Regions from separate parts of the Paenibacillus sp. NPDC058174 genome, predicted to be linked through region 2. Evidence: riboswitches for the same ligand, from Rfam matches in the RefSeq annotation. Region 2 holds a riboswitch; each other region holds the start of a gene.
What was found. Region 2 has a riboswitch for cobalamin ahead of ACFVVF_RS11920 (LysR family transcriptional regulator). Riboswitches for the same ligand answer to the same signal wherever they lie in the genome.
Positions count from the first base shown of each region.

Region 1: another riboswitch for cobalamin. It lies ahead of ACFVVF_RS13335 (S-layer homology domain-containing protein); the one in region 2 lies ahead of ACFVVF_RS11920 (LysR family transcriptional regulator).
Region 3: another riboswitch for cobalamin. It lies ahead of ACFVVF_RS24760 (DUF4430 domain-containing protein); the one in region 2 lies ahead of ACFVVF_RS11920 (LysR family transcriptional regulator).

Region 1 is NZ_JBHVUY010000002.1:393,988-400,871, reverse strand. Features, by position in the region: gene ACFVVF_RS13340 (S-layer homology domain-containing protein) at 1-977, opposite strand, end outside; cobalamin riboswitch at 1,198-1,402, shown strand; gene ACFVVF_RS13335 (S-layer homology domain-containing protein) at 1,573-5,730, shown strand; gene cdaS (sporulation-specific diadenylate cyclase CdaS) at 6,793-6,884, opposite strand, start outside.
Region 2 is NZ_JBHVUY010000002.1:43,462-50,345, forward strand. Features, by position in the region: gene ACFVVF_RS11905 (hypothetical protein) at 1-529, shown strand, start outside; gene ACFVVF_RS11910 (hypothetical protein) at 514-1,233, shown strand; gene ACFVVF_RS11915 (hypothetical protein) at 1,244-2,224, shown strand; cobalamin riboswitch at 2,723-2,928, shown strand; gene ACFVVF_RS11920 (LysR family transcriptional regulator) at 3,306-4,247, shown strand; gene metE (5-methyltetrahydropteroyltriglutamate--homocysteine S-methyltransferase) at 4,268-6,538, opposite strand.
Region 3 is NZ_JBHVUY010000007.1:97,096-103,979, reverse strand. Features, by position in the region: gene tyrS (tyrosine--tRNA ligase) at 1-895, shown strand, start outside; cobalamin riboswitch at 1,039-1,231, shown strand; gene ACFVVF_RS24760 (DUF4430 domain-containing protein) at 1,367-6,884, shown strand, end outside.

The sequences.
Region 1 (6,884 bases), 350 kb from region 2:
TGAGCCAATTCGATTTTCCATTGTGCGCTTCCCCAGCCTAATTGTACGCCAGAATTGGAAAGGATCTTTCCGCCGCCACTTTCCGCATGCAGGATGTATACAGCCGGATTAACCGGATTGGCGCTAGTGAAATTGTAGAAATTGTTGCCCGCGCTTAGCTTATTCCACTCGCTAGTGGCAGAGCTTCCATCCGTCGAAGCCAGCAGAACCGCTTCGGGGTCTGTGCCCTGCACGACATAATGACCCGTATCCCGATTGCGAATACGGATTTTTTCACCGCCGCTTCCATCCGTCGTCTCTTCCAGGTACCAGTGAGAGGATGGATCGGCCGCACCTAGAGGACCATATTTAATGGAGCCGTCCTTCGCATCCTCGTACAAATATTGTCCATCCCGGTACTGATTCCCGATTCGTACCGGCTGAAGCTCCGACACGGGCTCCAGCTTCCACTGCGGACTTTCAAACGTAATGTTAATATCACTGCTGACCTCTGCAAAACCGAGCTGATCCTCGACGTGCAGCACAAGGTTCGATGCCGAAGGCGCCGAGGCGCTCTTAATGACGATGTATCCAGGACGGCTTGATTCGTGGAACGACCATTGGTCCGTCGCTGCGCTTTCCGTTATTTCACGGCTGGTGACAGCGTCCCTGCGCTTGGATACCTCCGCCATCGTCAGATAGTGGCCGGTCGCCCGGTTTTTCAGCCGTTTGTTGCCGTTATAGTCCTCTACCTGCCAATGTGAGCTCTCATTCGCTATGTTGGTGAAACCATAACGTACAAGACCATTTGAATCCTCGTACAAATAGTTGCTTTGCCATCTGTTTTTCAAACGGACATAGCTGACCCCGGTCGGCAGACTTGCAGCAAGCGCCGTATCATCAGCTTCTGCCGTCAATTGCTGACCTTCCGCTTCCGGCGCTTCCGCCGCCGCCCCGTAAATAGGCATGCTTGTCAGTAAAAGCAGCATTGCAAGCATGCAGGATAACCACCTTGCAGTAGACCTCCGCATCAATCGGATCCTCCTCAATGGAATGGAATAAATGCCTTTCCTTTCCATCATAATTTGCAACCGCTTACAACACGAGGTGCGCTTCTAAACGGACTAGGTGTTTTTTTACGTATTAGCGGAATGATAGACATTATCCAGAGATTCATAGACAAAGATTGCACTAAAGAGTATGATCAAATCGATAATTACATATTGCACAGAAAATGGTGCTTTCGATCCAAACAAATACGATCGGACGCTTAAAAGGGAAGCCGGTGCAAATCCGGCGCGGTCCCGCCACTGTTATTGACGAGCAACTCTTGATAGGTGCCACTGATATCTAAGATTATCGGGAAGGCCAAGGGAAGCGATGACTCATGAGCCAGGAGACCTGCCTTTTTCTGATGTTTCTATTTTTCTTCGGGAGGTGAGAAAAGAGAAACGCAGCTCGCGGAGGACGCATGCCTTGCGCCTGCAGCTGCTGTTCTTTGTTCGTAAACCGCCCCTGCTTTGGAGGCGGATTTTTTTGTTTTCTATTCTATTAATAGGAAAGGATGCGACAATACTAGTGAAATCTTATCTTTTGCGAAAGTGGACAGCTTTGGCATTATCCCTGCTCGTCTTTCTATCCATGTTCAGCATCGCCCCTTTTACAGGGCATAAAGCTTATGCGGCCTCCGGCGGCAATCCGAATCTGGGGCCGTTCACTATCTACGAATACTTGCCCGCGCCTGGACAATTCTCCAACACCTACTTAATGAGCGATCCAAATGCGGAATGGAACAATAATTTGAGCAAAATTATGCCGCTCGGCGCATTTGGCGGCTATGTGATTTTCAAAATGGACGAGCCAATCGTCGACAGCCCTCTCCATCCTTATGGCGTTGACTTTAACGTATACGGAAATGCTTTTACCGGCTTCATGGAACCGGGCGCCATTGCCGTTGCCCAAGATGACGGTACAGGAAAGCCCGGAACATGGTATCATATCGCCGGCTCCGAGCACTATGAGGATGCTACGATATGGGACTACAAGGCCAACTATACAAACCCGGACCCCGACTTTGCCATAACCAACGGCATCAACATTCCTTGGACGGATAATCAAGGAAATACCGGCGAGATCAAGACCAACAACTACAATAGAAGGCCCTATTATCCGATTCCCGATAATTATCCGTTAAAGCCTGCCGATTTCACCAACACAGGCTACAGTTACTCTGGCGTTAATATCAACGTTAGAGATAATGCTTTTGGTTATGCCGACAGCCATTCCATGGGGAATGGGCCGTATGATGTACTCGGAAACCCTTACGCAGCGTCCGCCCCAAATGGCGACCCCATCGATATCGCATGGGCTGTCGACGAAGATGGTAAGCCCGCCAATCTGGAATCCGTCGATTTCATCAAAGTTTATACAGCCGTTCAAATCGACGGCGGAGCATTCGGAGAGGTCAGCACGGAAGTCAGCGGACTCATTCCAGCTAAACCAGTCAGCAGTGAAACAGGAGTCACAGACGATTTAAATACATTGTCGCTCTCCAGCACCACGCCTGGCGCTTTGCCGCAGATCTGGCATTTGACGCCAGGACAGTATGTTTATGACGACATTGTCGTGAATGCGGACAGCATCAAGATTACAGCTAACGGCGATGCTGCAAATATTTACGTAAATAATACCCGAGGCACCGCTAATGCTCCAGTTAACAAAGTGCTTACGTTGAGCGATTCAGAGCCCCGGCTCGTCCGGGTCATTGCCCAAGACGGCGATAAACAGCCTGTTATTTATTATCTAAGCCTGCGCAAGGGCAAAGTAGCAAAGCCAAGCAGCGGATCTGTAGATGTTGCTGTTGAAAGCGCCGCGAGGCAGATTTTGAATAAAGGTGTCACCTCGGACTGGGAAGCAGCAGGACTTGCAAGAGCCGGCTATACAGTACCCGAGAAATACTACAATAAACTGATCGAGCGTATCAGCCAAGCGAATGGCAATTTTGCCAACGTTACCGATTATGAGCGGCTGTCTCTCGCCATTACAGCCCTCGGCTACGATGCAACGAACTTTGCAGCTCATAATCTGATCGAGAAAATCTATAATTTTAACAATATCACGGCTCAAGGCGTAAACGGTCCAATCTATGGTCTCATTGCGCTTGATTCCGGCGGCTATACGATTCCCAATGATGCAAAATGGAACCGCAACAGCTTAATCGATAAAATAATCGAGTACAAAAATCCAGATGGCGGATACGGGTATGCTGGAACAACCAGCACACCGGATATGACCGCGATGGCGCTTATCGCACTGGCTCCATACATGGATCAAGAACCGGCCAAGACAGCCGGGGAACTGGCTGTTCAATGGCTTTCCGCGCAGCAGCAGCCGCATGGGGGCTATGATGACAGCAGCGAAAGCGTTGCCCAAGCCATCATTGCGCTTACAGCAGCTGGCTTCGATCCGACGGACACCGACTATACGAAAGACGGGGAAAGTCTGGTTAGCCGGCTCCTCTCGTTCCGCAAAGCAGACGGCGGCTACAGCCATAAGCTGTCGGACAGCTCCAGCAATGCATTTTCCACTGAGCAAGCACTGCAGGCATTGGTTGCCTATCAGCTCTATACGGAAAACAACGGTAGACTTTACGATTATACACAGACCGAGCTTCCAGGAGTCGAATTTGGCGTAACGGTCAATACCGTAATTCAAGGCCCGGAAGGACAAATATACCAAGGTACTGCACATGGCGTTACCGCTATGGATGCACTGCTCCAAGCGGCAGACGCAAATAACATTGCAGTCGGACTTGCTGGAGGAGGCACTTACGTAACCAGCATCCAAGGCATCGAACAGGGCTTGTACGGCGGTTATGACGGCTGGATGTATGTCGTCAAGCGTGACAATCAATGGGTGATGCCGCAAGTCGGAATGGCGGACTTTGATCTGGACGCGAACGACCAATTGCTGATCTATTATGGAGAGATGGATACGCAGCTGGTGCAATCCGTTACGCTGTCTCCGGCACAGCCGAAGGCAGGTGAAGCGTTCACCGTCTCCGTCAATCAGTGGACATGGGACTGGGTTAGTAACGAAGATCTCATTACTCCAGCGGAAGGTGCAACGGTAACGATAGCCGGTGTGTCGGCCGTTACCGATAATAGCGGCGTCGCAAGCTTTACCGGGGGGATTCCGGCTGCCGGTTCTTATGAAGCGGTCATTACACATCTGCGTGAAAACCAAGGGCCGGCGCTCGTCCGCGACACCCGTCCGGTTACGATACAATCTGCCAATGTGGAGCCAGTCACTCGCACCGTCACGCTTTCTGTCGTTGGCGACAGTCAGAAGGGCACGATCGTAAGCAACAAAACGATCGAGCTTGCTGATGGAGACACCGCGTTTTCCGTACTTCTTCGCGAATTGGGATCTAAAGTGGTCTATTCGGGGTCCGGTCCGTCCATCTACGTCTCCGCCATTGATGGACTTGCCGAATTTGACCGGGGACCAAAAAGCGGCTGGATGTTTGCCGTTAACGGTATTTATCCGGAAGTCAGCGCCGGCATCTATACACTGAAAGACAAAGACCGGGTGACTTGGAATTATACCGTAAACCTTGGCCAAGATCTTAACGCTGGCATGCCGGATACACCGTCGGCTATTAGCAAGGAATTGGAGCAGGCTTTTGGACAGTTGTCTATTAAAGCGGACAATACGCTGCCGATTGGACAAACGGTCCGTACGACAGAGGTTTTGAACCGCAGCAACGCGATGAGCAAGCAGCAAGTCGAAGAGCTGTTGAAGGCATTGCAAGCCGGGCTGGTCTCGGTTAGCAAAACTACGTCAACCGACAAGGAAACAGTCATCTCCGATAGCTTGGGAGAAGCTGCGGTTATCGTTCCGGCAGGCGCAACAACCGGACCGCTTACGATTTCCATTCAGGAATTAAAAGAACAGCGTCCTGGGCTGGCTACATCGCTATTTGAATTTACGCCGAAGGATACCGTATTCGGCAAAGCTGTGTATGTCCAATTCAAAGTTCCCGTTCAGACAGCAAACCCTGACGACCTGGTCATTTGCTGGCTGAACGAGCGCACCGGCGAGTGGATTCCGATCCCGTCCGTGCTGGATTTGAAAACAGGCCTTATTACCGGCAAAGTGACTCACTTTACCAAATTTGCCGTCATCGACCGCAGCAAGCTAAGCACACCACGTCCAACGTTTACAGATGAAAGCCTGATCTCGTCATGGGCGCTGGAAGCTGTTCATCGTGTGTTTGAGGCCAAAGTGATGGTCGGCGTCAGCGATACCGAACTGCGCTTTGCTCCTAAGCAGTCTATGACAAGAGCAGAATTTGCCAAGTTAATCGTTAACCTGCTTAACGAAACGCCGGCTGCCGAAGCCAAGCAAATCTTCAAAGATGTGAAGCCATCAAGCTGGTACTACGGCAGTGTAATGAAGGCACAAGAATTAGGCATTATTCAAGGCATCTCGGCAACGGAATTCAAGCCGGATCAGGCGATCACCCGCCAAGAGATGGCTATTATGATAGCCAGAGCCTTTAAATTATCGGGAGGAACGGCTGCAGTTGCCTATAAAGATCAGGCAAGCATCTCCCCTTCCGCGCTTGAAGCTGTGCAAGCAGTAAGCTCGCAAGGCATCATGACCGGTTCCGGCGGATTTTTCAGTCCGAAATCTCCGGTAACCCGGGAAATGGCGGCAGTTGTCGCCGACAAGCTGTTGACTAAATAAAATCGTGAAAGCCGTGAATCGTCTGGATCTCTATAGACGATTCACGGCTTTTTTTGTGCACGCTACGCTACCGCTATGCGTGAACGCTTAGTCATAAACCGTAACTACTCGACACGCATTACTGCTCGTTGTTTGATAATCCAAGTTCCCAACCAGTACACATCACTCACACTATTCATCATTCATTTGACACGTGACTTACTCCAGAGAAGCTGATTCGCTAAATTGCGAACCCAATTTCGCTCTTTCCGCCCGAACAGACTGTGCCAAGGTCTACAGCGAAGAAAAGTTCGCTATCCGAGAACCTAGGTTTACGAGTAGCGAACTTTTCTTCGCTCCAACTGGAGGAGCAGTAGCGTACGCATGCTACAGCGCAATTAGGTTCGCTAATTTGCGAACCTGATTCGCTCCACCAAGCGGTGCTCCATTTATAATTCAATACTCTAACAATACATTGAGCGTAAATTGCTCCAGCGAAGCTGATTCGTTAAATTGCGAACCCAATTTCGCTCTTTCCGCCTCAACAGACTGTGCCAAGGCCTACAGCGAAGAAAAGTTCGCTATCCGAGAACCTAGGTTCACGAGTAGCGAACTTTTCTTCGCTCCAACTGGAGGAGCAGCAGCGTACGCATGCTACAGCGCAATCAGGTTCGCTAATTTGAGAACCTGGTTCGTTACAAGAATCAAATCGAGCCGGACTGCAAAGTGTAGTGCCTTCGTTCCTCGAGATTCCCAGCAGAAGGAAGCATCGCGAACGTAATCTGCTGTGCAATTATCGTCGTTTATTCAGCAACCCTGCTCCACTCCGCGCAGCTGAACTACAACGTGGAGTGTGCAGCGTACAAAGACCATTAGTTAGTTTAAATGCTTCTCAGTTGAGAGCTCAGTTAGTGTAGTAAATCAGCGTATATGCTATGACTTACCACAACTCGCTATGCCACACTAGGACATATGTCCAACTATTTCGCATCCCCCGCAGCTCCCCGTCTCTCCTCTCCCGCCCACAAAAAAAGCCGGCAAAGCAGGTTGTCACCCTGCTTGCCGGCCAGCTACGTCGCCGCTCTAGTGTGCAGCGAACGGATACAGCTTGCCTTCTACGCTGAACGAGGATTGCCCTGTCTCCTCTGATACGACCAGCACCAGCGCATCGCTGC
Region 2 (6,884 bases):
AAAAAAAGAAAGTCAAAATTTGGCAAAAAAAGTGGTTTCTCAATATTATGATATGAGTCAGTATTTTTTATTTGATAGATTGACTAATGAAATCCAAGGAAGAGAATTATGGGATTTTTATGGCGACTTGTTAGGTACAAAAAAGCTATATCAATCTGTAAGAGATGACATGAGGGAACTAAACCAAAGACTCATTGAATTTGGTAATGAAAATCAAACTAGAAAGGTTACAGTTTTAACGATCTTTGCAGGTCTAACTGGAATGTTGGGAATGAATCGCATAATCTCAGAATCAGATATTGAAAGTGGTTGGTTAGGGTTTGTAAGTTCTACAGAATTTTCAGATCTTATCCGTTGGTTCACGGTAATGCTTATATTCTGCTTAATAATTTATACTTTTACAATGGTTGTTCAATTATTTAGAATTCCAAAAAAAGCATTTTTTTTAGTTGCTATACTTGTACTTGGTGCGATGTTTTATTTTTCAGACCACAATTATTGGAGGGAGTACATATGGAGTTTGTTTTAAATACTATAACCCCAATAGAAAAGCCCAAGAAAAAAATGATTGTTGAACGATTAACAAATGACAAGTTTTTATTTGATATTGAAAATAGATTTGTCAAGTATACAGTACCAACTACGGATTTGGTTCTATACATGGATGACAGTAATAACTGGTATTTATCAAAAACTTTCAACGCAAAAAATCTAACTGAGATAAAATATGCACGACAGGCTTACAAACCAAGTTATATTACAAGCGAAGATAAATTCCCACTCATCTCCTACATGATGGAAAACGGACTGAACCCATCTGAGCAAGGGTACGATAAGGCATTTGCTCATCTAGGAGTTTTTACAAACGACATTCTTGCTTTGTCTGAACGTTTTCAAAGTCAATGTGCAAATATAGATGGCGAAGATGATCCACAAGTCGTTCATTCTCTTCATTTTCTCTCTACATTTTATAATAATTTAGAAACGCGATTTATTACTGGTTGGGAAACAAATTCTTTCTCAACAATTACAGAAAATGAGTATTATTATAAAAATATTCATTTACGTACCACAGCTGAAATTTACCTATTGTTCTTTGTTTATTTAATAAATTATAAAATATTACCAAGTAATCAAATGCTTCCAAAGTTACTGGGTAATTTATGGAGATCCGGAATGGTGGATACTACGTTTAATGCTCTACTGCATAGAATCGAAAAAATAAATAAGTAGGGGTGGATGTATGAGTCAAGAAATTGTATCCAGAGCAATTCATAAATTTATATCCGAGGAAATTGCATTATCGAAGAGAGATATTTCGGCAGCAGTCAAAAGTAGGGAGTGGTTTTTACAAAGAGTTGAGAACCAAATCGCTAAGCGGAGTAACGAACCTGTACTACATCCAATGAAATTCCTTAAGTTTGGCAGTTATTTTAAACAAACCAAAGTATCTGATGTTGATGAATTTGACATTATGGTCATTATTGATTCGAATAATGGTCGTTTTTTTTCTGGGGATAAAACAATTGGAACTGGGTTAGGAAACGCTAACCCTAACACTAAGTATACTAACCCAAATATAAGAAAAGATGACGGTTATATAAGTCCTAATAAAATCCTAAATTGGCTAAAAGGAATAGTAACAGAGGTCACCGACGCTTTTGAAGGGCAGGCTCCTGAACGTGACGGGCAAGCCATAACTGCAATTATAAAATCCAAAGACTTAAAAATAGACCTAGTACCAGCAGGTATATTTGAGGATGCCAATGGTGAAGTGTTTTTTACCATCCCCAAAGGCGATAAAAATAATAATTGGATTCAGACTGCTCCGGATCGGGATATGAAACTCTTAGAGTCTATAGCTCAGAACAAAGATAGTTTTCGAAATGTAATAAGGTTAATTAAATATATTAAATCTAAATACAATTTTAAAATTTCTTCATATGCTTTGGAGCATGCTATAGTGAAATTTGCTGAAACAAACAAATGGGAAGGAAACATATATTATAATTTATATAACACTATATTATTTATAATCGGCAGGCTTAGAGTAGGATCTTTGGAAGAACCATTTAACAACGTGAATTTATTAGAAGGCGTCGGAAGTAAAGATTATTATATTAGTAGATTTAAGAAAATTAATGAAAGACTTGATGCCCTTGAGGAGGAGGAAGACGAAGAAATAGTATATGAAAAAGTAACGGAAATATTTAAAAATCTTTAATACAAGACTCATGTAGATAAGTGGAGGGTTTATTTTTTTGATTAACCCTCCTAAATCCAAAGTACAATAAAATAACTTTGTCTTTTTTTGTTCGAGAAAATAAAGACTAGACTGAAAAATAAAGTATAGGCTGAAAACACCGTTGCGACTAAACGATTGTGAGAAATATATGGTGAAAAGTTATAAACTATTTATAGAACCAGGTGTTTTTTAGGGTTATCACGCACCGCACCGAGTCTAATAAAATCATAAAAGTTGTTTCAGAGTTTTTTATCAATCGACACTTATATAAACAGAAAGTGCCCATAAATGATTATGGAAACTTTTTTTCGAACATTAGAAGCCTTATACATGATTTGAATCAACCAATAATAGTTATAGTTTAAATTTCTACTCAGATATAAATTATTGGTGTCATGCTATCTTCATTCAAATATGCTATCGTACCTATACAATCAATTCACGTTGTAAGATGCAGATATAATTAATATTGTATAAATTACATATTTGAGAACAGCTGTCTAATTGCAAGCGTACTTGTCGTTCTGACTTAAAGGGGAAGTTCGGTGCAATACCGACGCGGTCACGCCACTGTAACGGAAGAGCAGGCAACTCAATTTAGCCACTGATCTAGATTGATCGGGAAGGTTGCTGCCATGTGATGATTCCAGAGCCAGGAGACCTGCCTGTTCTGAAAACACTGTTTTACCTAGGGGAGATAGGAAGGTGTTAGATGAACCGTCATAATTCACTCATTATTATGAAGGCGTCTTCCCCTATGCATTTTTCAAAGGGAGGACGCTTTTATTTTTTTGTAAGTAGATATAACCAGCTAGAAAATGTTTCATTATTTCATTTAAGCAAGTTGTTTTGACGCGATACGAGTTAATATTTTTTTGTCTCATGTAAAAAATGAGCAGACAATGACTAAGTTCATTGTGAACTTGAATGCCGAAGCTTTGAGGAATGCCCTCAGTTCTTTATAGCTTGGTCGTCACGTTAGAATGTATACTTCATGCAGCCAGACAGTTGCTCAAACGAGCCAACTTAGTCATACTTACTAAAGTAAGGGGGTATTCCAATGACCTTGCAGCAATTGAAATATATTCTGACCATCGTAAGCTGCGGCTCCATAAGCGAAGCGGCAAAAAGACTGTTTATTTCGCAGCCGAGCTTGTCCAACGCGGTAAAAGAACTCGAGGCGGAAGCCGGTATCGAAATTTTTCTTCGATCGTCCAAGGGGATCGTACTATCAAGTGACGGAGCGGAGTTTCTATCCTATGCCAGGCAAGTCGTGGAGCAAGCCGAGCTTCTCGAGCAGCGGTACATGAATCGCAAGCCCTCGAAGAAGCTGTTCTCTATCTCCACACAGCATTACGCCTTCTCTGTGCAGGCTTTCGTCGGACTGCTGAAGGAGCTTAATGTGGACGAGTACGAGTGCACGCTGCGCGAGACGCGTACCTACGAGATTATCGAAGACGTACGGAATATGAAGAGTGAGCTCGGAATCATCTATATGAGCGAATTCAACCGAAAGGTGATTCAGAAAATATTAAAGGACAACGAGCTATGGTTTCATCCGCTGTTCCAAGCGGAAGCGCATGTATTCATCAGTGAGGAGCATCCGCTTGCCTCTAAGTCGCTGTTGGACATCGAGGATTTAATTGATTACCCTTTCTTGGCCTTCGAGCAAGGCGACTACAACTCCTTCTACTTCTCGGAGGAAATTCTAAGCACTAGAACGCATAAGAAGAAAATACTAGTCAGTGACCGCGCCACGCTATTCAACCTGCTGATCGGGCTTAATGGCTATACGATTAGCTCGGGCGTATTGAATAAGGATCTTAACGGAGAGCAAATCAAATCCGTAAGGCTTCGTACGGACGAGAGCATACAGGTAGGTTACATTGTGAATCAGAAGGCGAGCTTGAGCCAGCTGGCCGCCGCCTACGTTATGAAGCTCAAAACGGTCATTACGGATTTCGGTTATCCGATCATAAAACAAGAGGATGAGCTCGTTTGAGCTCATCCTCTTGTGCGTTATTACAATGTTGCGCGTACTTCTTTAGCTGCTTGGACGAGATTCTTCAAGCTTGCCCACGTTTCTGTAACCCCGCGAGTTTTAAGTCCGCAGTCCGGGTTAACCCATAGCTTCGAAACCTCGATTTTGTCCAGCATGCGGTCAAGTCCTTGTTTAAGCTCTTCGACGCTTGGAATACGAGGCGAGTGAATGTCGTATACGCCTGGACCAACTTCAGTACGGAAGCCGCATTCGTTAATCGCATCGATGATAGCCAGATCCGAGCGCGACGCTTCGAACGTAATGACATCGGCGTCCATCGCATCGATATCGCGAATGATGTCGCTGAACTGGCTGTAGCACATATGGGTATGAATTTGCGTTTCCGCATTAACACCGCTGTGAACGAGTCTGAAGGCAGGAATCGCCCAGCTCAAGTATTCGCTCTGCCAGTCGGAATGACGCAATGGAAGCTTCTCTCTCAATGCGGCTTCGTCGATCTGGATAATCTCAATACCGTTCGCTTCAAGGTCGAGTACTTCGTCACGAATCGCAAGACCGATCTGAAGAGCGCTTTCCTTCAGGCTAATATCTTCGCGAGGGAACGACCAGTTGAGGATCGTTACCGGGCCTGTCAGCATGCCTTTGACCAGCTTGCTGGTACGGCTCTTCGCGAATGCCGAGTATTCTACAGTCATTGGCTTGCTGCGGCTAATGTCGCCCCATACGACTGGAGGTTTTACGCAGCGTGTTCCGTAAGATTGTACCCAAGCTTTCTCTGTAAAGATAAAGCCATCCAAGCATTCACCAAAGTATTCGACCATGTCATTACGCTCGTATTCACCGTGAACAATGACGTCAAGTCCGATTTCTTCCTGCTGTGCGATGCACTCCGCGATCTGGTCAAAGTTGAATTGCTTGTACTGCTCCTCGGTGATGCTGCCTTTCTTGAAGGCTGCACGGTTTGCACGGACTTCAGCCGTTTGCGGGAACGAGCCGATCGTCGTTGTAGGCAGCGCCGGCAGATTGAATTTCGCTTTCTGAATGGCTTCCCGCTCAGCAAAAGCAGGCAATCTTGTAAAGTCGGCGTCCGTCAAATCCGCGACTCTCTTTTGAACCGAATTGTCGTTTGTGAGACGTGATACGGTGAACAGCTTCTCATTTTCTGTATAATAAGCGGAGGCTTCCGGGTTTGCTTGCTCCAGAATCGACTTGAGTTCTGCAAGCTCGCTCAGCTTTTCTTCCGCGAATGCAAAATATTGCTTATTCGCTTCTGTCAGCTTCGTTTCGTTTTTAATCGTATATGGAACATGAAGCAGGGAGCAGGATGTACCCAGCACGACTTGGCTTGCATGCTTGCTGATCTCTTGAATGAGAGCAATCGTCTTTTTATATTGGTTTTTCCAAATGTTCTTGCCGTTAACTACACCAGCGAACAGCACTTTGTCGCTAGCGAAGCCATGCTTGCGCACCAGTTCCAAAGACTGCTTGCCTTCAACGAAGTCGATACCGATGCCGTCGAACGGCAAGGTTTGAAGCAACGGATAGCAATCGCGAACGTCTCCGAAATACGTTTGTGCGACAACTTTTACGCTGCCTTTGGCGGAGAGGATGCCGTTATAAAGCTCCGTGAACAGCGTGATATCTTCAGCAGTCAAATCTGTTACGAGCGCAGGCTCATCCACTTGAAGCCATTCTGCGCCAAGCGTGTTCAATTGGTTCAGAACTGCCGTATAAGCTTCGACAATCGCAGGCACGAAATCCTTCGCTGTCTTCGAACCCGTGAATCTTGCGAGCTTGAGCAGGGTGAATGCGCCAATCAGCACTGGCTTGGTTGTAATACCGAGCTGTTTCGCTTCCGTAAATTCGTCGAACAGCTTCGTTCCGTCCAAACGGATGCTTGTCGAATCATCGATTTCAGGAACCATATAGTGATAGTTCGTGTTGAACCATTTTTTCATCGCGAGCGCTTTAACGTCGCCTTTATCGCCTTGATAGCCTCTCGCCATTGCGAAGTACGTTTCCAGCGGGCTTAGGCCGAGCGCTTGATATCTTTGCGGAACGATTCCCAGCAAGACAGCCGTGTCGAGCAGTCCGTCATAAAAGGAAAACACGTTGGACGGAATGAAATCGACGCCGTTCTCTTGTTGAAGCTTCCAGTGTGCTGATCTAAGCTGAGCAGCTGTTTGCTGCAGTTCCTCTACGGGAAGTACACCTTTGAAGTATTTTTCCGATGCAAATTTAAGCTCTCTAAGCGAACCGACTCGCGGATAACCGATAATGGATGTTTTCAATTGCAACAGCTCCTTGTGTGATATGTTGCTTTCATTATAGGGGCTGGAAGGTGCTATCAATAAATACATAAAAACTATATAGAGATATAGCTTTTTGCTATGGCATCAGACATAGATCTAAAAGAATAGTGGATTACTGCCAATAAAGCGATTGTAAAAATCTATTCAAATGATAAGGCAGCACCGCGCCTTTTTTCTTGTATACTTAAGAGACACGTCGTTAGGATGAAGATAGGCAGGATCAGTAACGAAGTAATAACTAAGGAGCGTACAGGATGGATTCCATATTATTTATTGCTACATGGGCTATTGTTGGGATTTTTATCGGCGGGGTAATCGTGCTTAT
Region 3 (6,884 bases), on a different contig from region 2:
CTACGATTGGACGCATAAAATCAATGTAATCGACTTTTTGCGCGACTATGGCAAGAACTTCAGCATCAACACGATGCTCGCGAAGGACGTTGTATCCAGCCGTCTCGACAGCGGTATCTCCTTTACTGAATTCTCCTACCAAATTCTCCAGTCGCTCGATTACCTGCACCTGTACCAGCATGAGGATGTGCAGCTGCAAATTGGCGGTTCCGATCAATGGGGCAACATTACGAGCGGTCTGGATCTGATCCGGAAAAAAGAAGGCTCCGAGGCAAAAGCGTTTGGCCTCACCATTCCTTTGATGCTTAAAGCGGACGGCACGAAATTCGGCAAAACGGCCGGCGGCGCTGTATGGCTTGATCCGAACAAAACGACGCCATTCGAATTCTACCAGTTCTGGGCGAATACGGACGACCGCGACGTTATCAAATATTTGAAGTTCTTCACGTTCCTCGATAAAGCGGAAATCGATTCGCTGGCTGAAAAGGTTCAAACCGAGCCGCATAAACGCGAGGCTCAAAAAGCGCTGGCTGAGGAAATGACGAGATTCGTGCACAGCGAAGAACTGCTGGAGCAAGCAAAGCGGATTACGGCGGCGTTGTTCAGCGGAGATATCCGTTCCCTTACAGCTGATGAAATCGAGCAGGGCTTCAAGGAAATGCCAACGTTCGAGGCAGGCACCGAGTCGAAAAATATTATCGATTGGCTGGTTGATCTCGGTATCGAGCCGTCCAAACGTCAAGCGCGTGAGGATATTACAAAAGGCGCGATCTCGATGAATGGTGAACGTGTCAGCGATGTGGAGCTGACTGTGACGGCAGAGCATGCGATCGGCGGACGGTTCATTATTATCCGCAAAGGCAAGAAAAACTACAGCTTGGTGAAGCTGGGTTAAGCTTAGCAGTGGCCATTCTAACGGTATAAGGCAAAGCTGAAAGCTTCCTTCAGAGCATGATTTATATGCTCTGGAGGAAGCTTTTTTACGAATAACCACATGACAAATCTTTATTTTTTCGTTATGATGAGCAAGATAATTTAATAGGATAAGAATGAACAGGTGCCTATTTTTTCGTCTGATACGAAGAATGGGTTAAATGGGAAGCGGGTGAAAATCCCGCGCGGTCCCGCCGCTGTATAAGAAGAGTCCTTGCAGGAAGCCACTGGGAAACCGGGAAGGCAGCAAGGGCGATGACGCTTGAGCCAGAATACCTGCCTGTTCGTTTACACCATTAATTCTACGAGCGATAGGAGGGTGTTTATTCATGCATGCTTTTCTGAGATGTCCGCTTGATTAAACCCCTTGACCGTATGCGTCGAGGGGTTTGTTGTATTTCATCAATTTAATAGAAAGGGTGTTAATGAAGTAATGATTAAGAAACGAATATTATCCTGGCTGCTAATTGTTGCCGTCTTCATGTCCTTATTTTCTACTAACTTATCTGTATCCTTTGCCAATGAGGGAGGCACGCCTGAAGGATACGTTACGATTTCCGTAGAGAAATTCACACTAGGTCAAGGCTATTTCCTAGAACCTGTAAAGGTTCCATACTATGATGGAGATAATGGTGCTGCAATAATTACCAGATTATTGGGCGAAGGAAATTATAAAAACACAGGCTCTATTGATGAAGCATTTTATTTGGCAAAAATAAAAAATCCGGATTCGAATCCGCTGAATATTCCGCAAGGCGTACAGGATTTATTACCAAAGTACGGGCAGACTCTAGGAGATCGAATTAACGAAGAGTGGCTTGGTGAATTCGATTATACAGCTATGTCCGGCTGGATGTATGCCGTCAATAATCAATTCCCTCCTTATGGTTTCTCTAATTATTGGCCGGAAAACGGAGATGTGATTCGGACTCAATTTACTGTCATCGGCTTTGGTGAGGACCTCGGCAGTGAATGGGGAGATATTCAGCTGCCTAATAAAGATGAGTTGACCGCTAAGGTTGCCGAAATCAACAGCTCAGAAGAGAAAGCAAGTTTGCTTTCTAATGCCAATGTAAGCTCGGCCTATCAGGCTGCGTACCAAATTTTAGAGGATTATGACAGCACGCAAGCAGAGGTCGACAGCGCTCTTACAGAACTTAAAGATGCTGTTGATGTCTTTGGGGACAAGGAAGTGCCAGTCATTACAGTGGCAGGTGTAACGGACAACCAGATCGTTACGGCGCAGTCTTTAACTTTTAACGTATCTGTAAGTGACAACGTGTCACAAGCTATCCAGCCGGAAGTGAAAGTGAATGGCCATACGGTTACGGCCGAAAACGGACAATATCAAGTTTTATTACATATCGGATTTAATACGATCTCTATTAAAGCGATTGATGCAGCTGGCAATCAGTCAGAGAAAAGCTTCAATATTAAATATGAAGCGAATCCGGCAAATGATGTAGAAAAACAGCTTTACGATAGCCTTGGCTATATTTTGCAAACCGTCCCTAATCCGACATTCGGAACTGGCGGAGGCGAGTGGTCAGTTTTAACTCTAGCCCGCGGAGGGTACGGAGTTCCAAACGGCTATTATGACACCTATTTTAATAATGTACAAACTAAAGTAGCCAGCCTGATGACTCAAAATCAAGGTAAGTTGGACAGCTCAAAAGGTACAGAGCATTCCCGTGTTATTCTGGGGCTTACATCTGTTGGTAAAGATATCCATAATGTAGCTGGCTATGATCTTAGTTATGCGTTAAGTGATTACAATTATGTAACTAAACAGGGCTTAAACGGACCGGTCTTCGCGCTAATAGCGTTGGACAGTCATCAATACGAAATGCCCCTTAATGAAGTAGAAGCTGTTCAATCAACAAGAGATAAATTTATTCAATATATACTAGATAGAGAGATTAAGAAGGGTACAGCGGATGCCGGGGGATGGACTTTCTTTGGAAGTAATCCTGATGATATGACCCCGATGGCTCTTCAAGCTCTCGCTCCTTACTATGGGGTTAAACCAGAAGTTACGGCTGCCGTAGACCGGGCGATTGTGAAGCTGTCTGCTGTTCAAGCCAGCGCAGGCGGTTATATACTTTCCGGAGGTTCGAGTGTAAATGCGGAAAGCATTGCACAAGTAATCGTTGCTTTGACTGCGCTTGGCATTGATCCGCAAACGGATTCCAGATTTATCAAAAATGGAAAAACGACAATTGACGCATTAATGACTTTTGCTGTTCCAGGGGGCGGATTTAAGCATCTAGTTACACAGGCGCTTCCAAACAATATGGCGACCGACCAAGCTACCTATGCATTAGTTGCTTACGATCGTTACAAAAAAGGCAAGACATCGCTTTATGACATGTCGGATGTTCAAGTAGGACAGCCGACGCCAACACCGACGCCAACACCGACGCCAACGCCAACACCGACGCCGACGCCAACACCGACGCCGACGCCGACGCCAACGCCAACACCGACGCCTGATCCAGAAGGTAAACAATATGTAACCCTATCTGTCGACAAGCTGACGATTGGTAAAGGTTATGTGGTTCCCACGATAAGGGTAGAGCTTCAAGAGAGCGACACAGCTTGGAGTTTATTGAAGCGGGTATTGGATGAAAGAGAACTTATTGCCAAGTGGACAGAAACCCGAGATGGTAACGGAATTTCTGTAGAAGAAATTGATGGCGACAGAGAGTTTGACTATGGTGTTGGAAGCGGCTGGATGTATTTCGTCAATGGTCTGGCTCCAAATACTACATCCAATCAAATAACACTTAAAAATGGCGACGAATTGCAATGGCGTTACACGACAAATTATGGCGCTGATTTACAAGAGTTACCAGGTGAAGTTTTGCCGCTTCCGTCCGGCATGAATCCGCAAGTTGCGATTCCTGACAATACAGAGGATTATCTGATTGCAATTTCTGGAGCAGATAGCGGTAAAACCGTTGCGGTTGAAATTCCAAGTGATAAAAATTCGAAGGTTTCCTTAAGTCTGCCTTCCAATATTGAATTGCCGCAAATCGAATCTGTGAAAGGCACAGTATCTGCTGTTATTCCGCAAGGGACTAAGGTGCTAAGCGGCTATACAGGTCAAATTGAGCTGCTTACCACAAAGAGTATTGATGAGGCTCTGAAAGATAAACTAAGCGGATTTGCAGCTTCTGGACGACAATTAGATATTAATCATGCTCTTGTAATGGGTAATGCAGGAAGCGTAAAATTCAGCGACTTCATTACATTGACCTTTGCAGGAATGGCAGGCAAGGAAGCTGCTTATATTCAAAATGGCACGGCCAAACAAATTGAGAAATTCAGCTCGGAAGCCGAGGGACAAGATAGCGGATTAAATGAATATGCCTACGATAACGGCAATGATCTGATCATTAGAACAAATCATTTTACCGATTACGTAGTATTCGCTACAAGCGCTATACCAACGCCAAGCCCTACTGCGACACCAACACCAACGCCAAGTGCGACACCGATCCCTACACCCGCACCTGGTACGAATAAATTTGTCACGTTCTCGATTGATAAGCTGACGATCAATAAAGGCTACGTTCTTCCAGCAAGGCAGGTTGAGTTGAGAGCTGGCGATACAGTATGGACGATGCTGAAGCGTCTTCTGGAAGAAAACAATATCGCTTTTAGATATGAATTCAGTGAACAGTATAACAGTGTGTACGTACAATCTATCGCTGGTGACGGTGAATTTGATCATGGCAGCGGCAGCGGTTGGATGTATAACGTCAACGGCGTATATCCGGACTTTGGCGCAAGCTTGTATACGCTGAAGGAAGGCGATTCCGTTCAGTGGAGATTTACTACTGATTTAGGCGTTGATCTGGGAGTTGATCCAAGTGAATGGGAGCTTCCAGTTGCTCTTGACCCGGATGATAAAAACCCGATTATTAACGTTCCGAAGGATAGCAAGAACAATTTCAATCTCACGATTACAAATGAGCTAAGCAAAAAGGACAGCATTACGCTTAATATTCCAAATGAATTTAAAGCAAAAGCTTTCCTTCAACTGAAGAATACAGCCGATCCAGTTCCGCAGATCAAAATATCGAAAGGCAATGTCTCTGCAGTAATTGGGAAAGGGGCTACGCTCAAGTCCGGACCTTCCAGCCTGGAATTGTTCACAGCTTTAGATACGAAGGATACCAAGCTGCAAGAACAGGTAAAAGCAGGTCTTGGTGAAAAACAGGCGTTAAAATCGATTGATCAAGCTTTCGTATTTGGCGATTTAACAACAGCGGCTACATTTAATAAACCTGTTACGTTTACGTTAACAGGAGGAAAAGCAGAAATTCCGGGTATGCTCATCAATGGCGTATTTACGCCGATCCAGATTTATGAGACGGAAGAAAAAGGTGCCCAAGCTGCAAAAGACAACGAGAAATTGGCTTACGCTTATATTAAAGGCAATGATTTGATTATCCGCACAAATCAGCTGGCTGCTTTTGTATTGTATTCACTCAACGAAGCGAAGCCCGTTGTTGAATACACCGATGCGGCATCCATTTCGCAATGGGCGAAGGCTTCCATCGACCGGGCATCGGAGCTTGGCTTCGTACAAGGCAGCAATGGCAAGTTTAATCCGAAGTCATCGGTAACAAGAGCAGAGTTTGCGAAAATGCTCGTATCGGTGCTGAATATTCCGATGGTAAGCAAGCCTGCTGGTTATACCGATGTGGCATCTAACCAATGGTACTACCCGTATATCAACGCTGTTTCTCAAGCGGGGTATATGAGCGGCTATAATCAGAAGTTTGAGCCAAATGCCAGCATTACTCGTGAGCAAATGGCAGCTACAATCGTTAGGGCGCTCGGACTCAAACCTGTACAGACAGCATCGTTGATCGCTGATGCGGACAACGTATCGGTATGGGCGAAAGCGGATGTTTCTACCATCCTCGCTTCGCAAATTATGCTAGGCGATCACAATGGCTTTAATCCGCAAGGTACGGTTACTAGAGAAATGGCTGCTGTTGTCGCTATGCGTACTTACGACTATGGCAAGCCAAACGAGACCGATCCTGAAACGCCTGTTGTAAGCCCGATACACACAAAGGTTAAAACACAAGTGAAAGAGACAGCAGCTTTTCTGCAGTCTTCCGTTACAAACCCGGTCATCGCCAGCGTTGGCGGGGAGTGGACGGTATTAGGCCTGGCCCGCTCCGGCATTAAGATGCCGGATGCGTATTATGCTAAGTACTACGCTAATGTAGAAAAGAAATTGAAAGAAGTAGACGGCAAACTCCACAACATCAAATATACAGAATATGACCGTGTTATTCTGGCCCTTACTGCGATTGGCAAAGGCGTCGATAATGTAGCTGGCTACAATTTGCGGGAGCCGCTTGCTGACTACGAGACGCTAATCAAGCAAGGCATTAACGGACCGATCTTTGCACTGATCGCTTTGGACAGCAAGAACTATGAGATTCCGACAGTTGCAAAGGTGAAGACGCAAACAACTAGAGAGCTGCTTATCGACTTCATTCTGAATCGTGAAATTTCAGGCGGCGGATGGGCGCTGGGCGAGAAGCCAGCAGCCGCTGACCCGGACATTACCTCGATGGCTATTCAAGCCTTTGCACCTTATTATGCTGCGAATCCGAAAGTGAAAGCAGCCGTAGACCGCGGCATTGCATGGCTGTCGAAAGCACAGCAGGCTGACGGCGGTTACGTAAGCGGCGGATCTGCCAACTCCGAAAGCACGTCACAGGTTATTGTGGCTTTAACCGCACTCGGCATTGATCCGCATACTGATGCGAGATTTGTGAAAAACGGACACTCCGCAGTTGATGGATTGTTAAGCTATGCGGCTAACAATAAAGATAAAGGCGGCTTTTATCATGTGAAATCCGGCGGCGTGGACAATGGCGGCGCCAAGCCGGGCGATGTGGATCTGATGGCTACGGATCAGG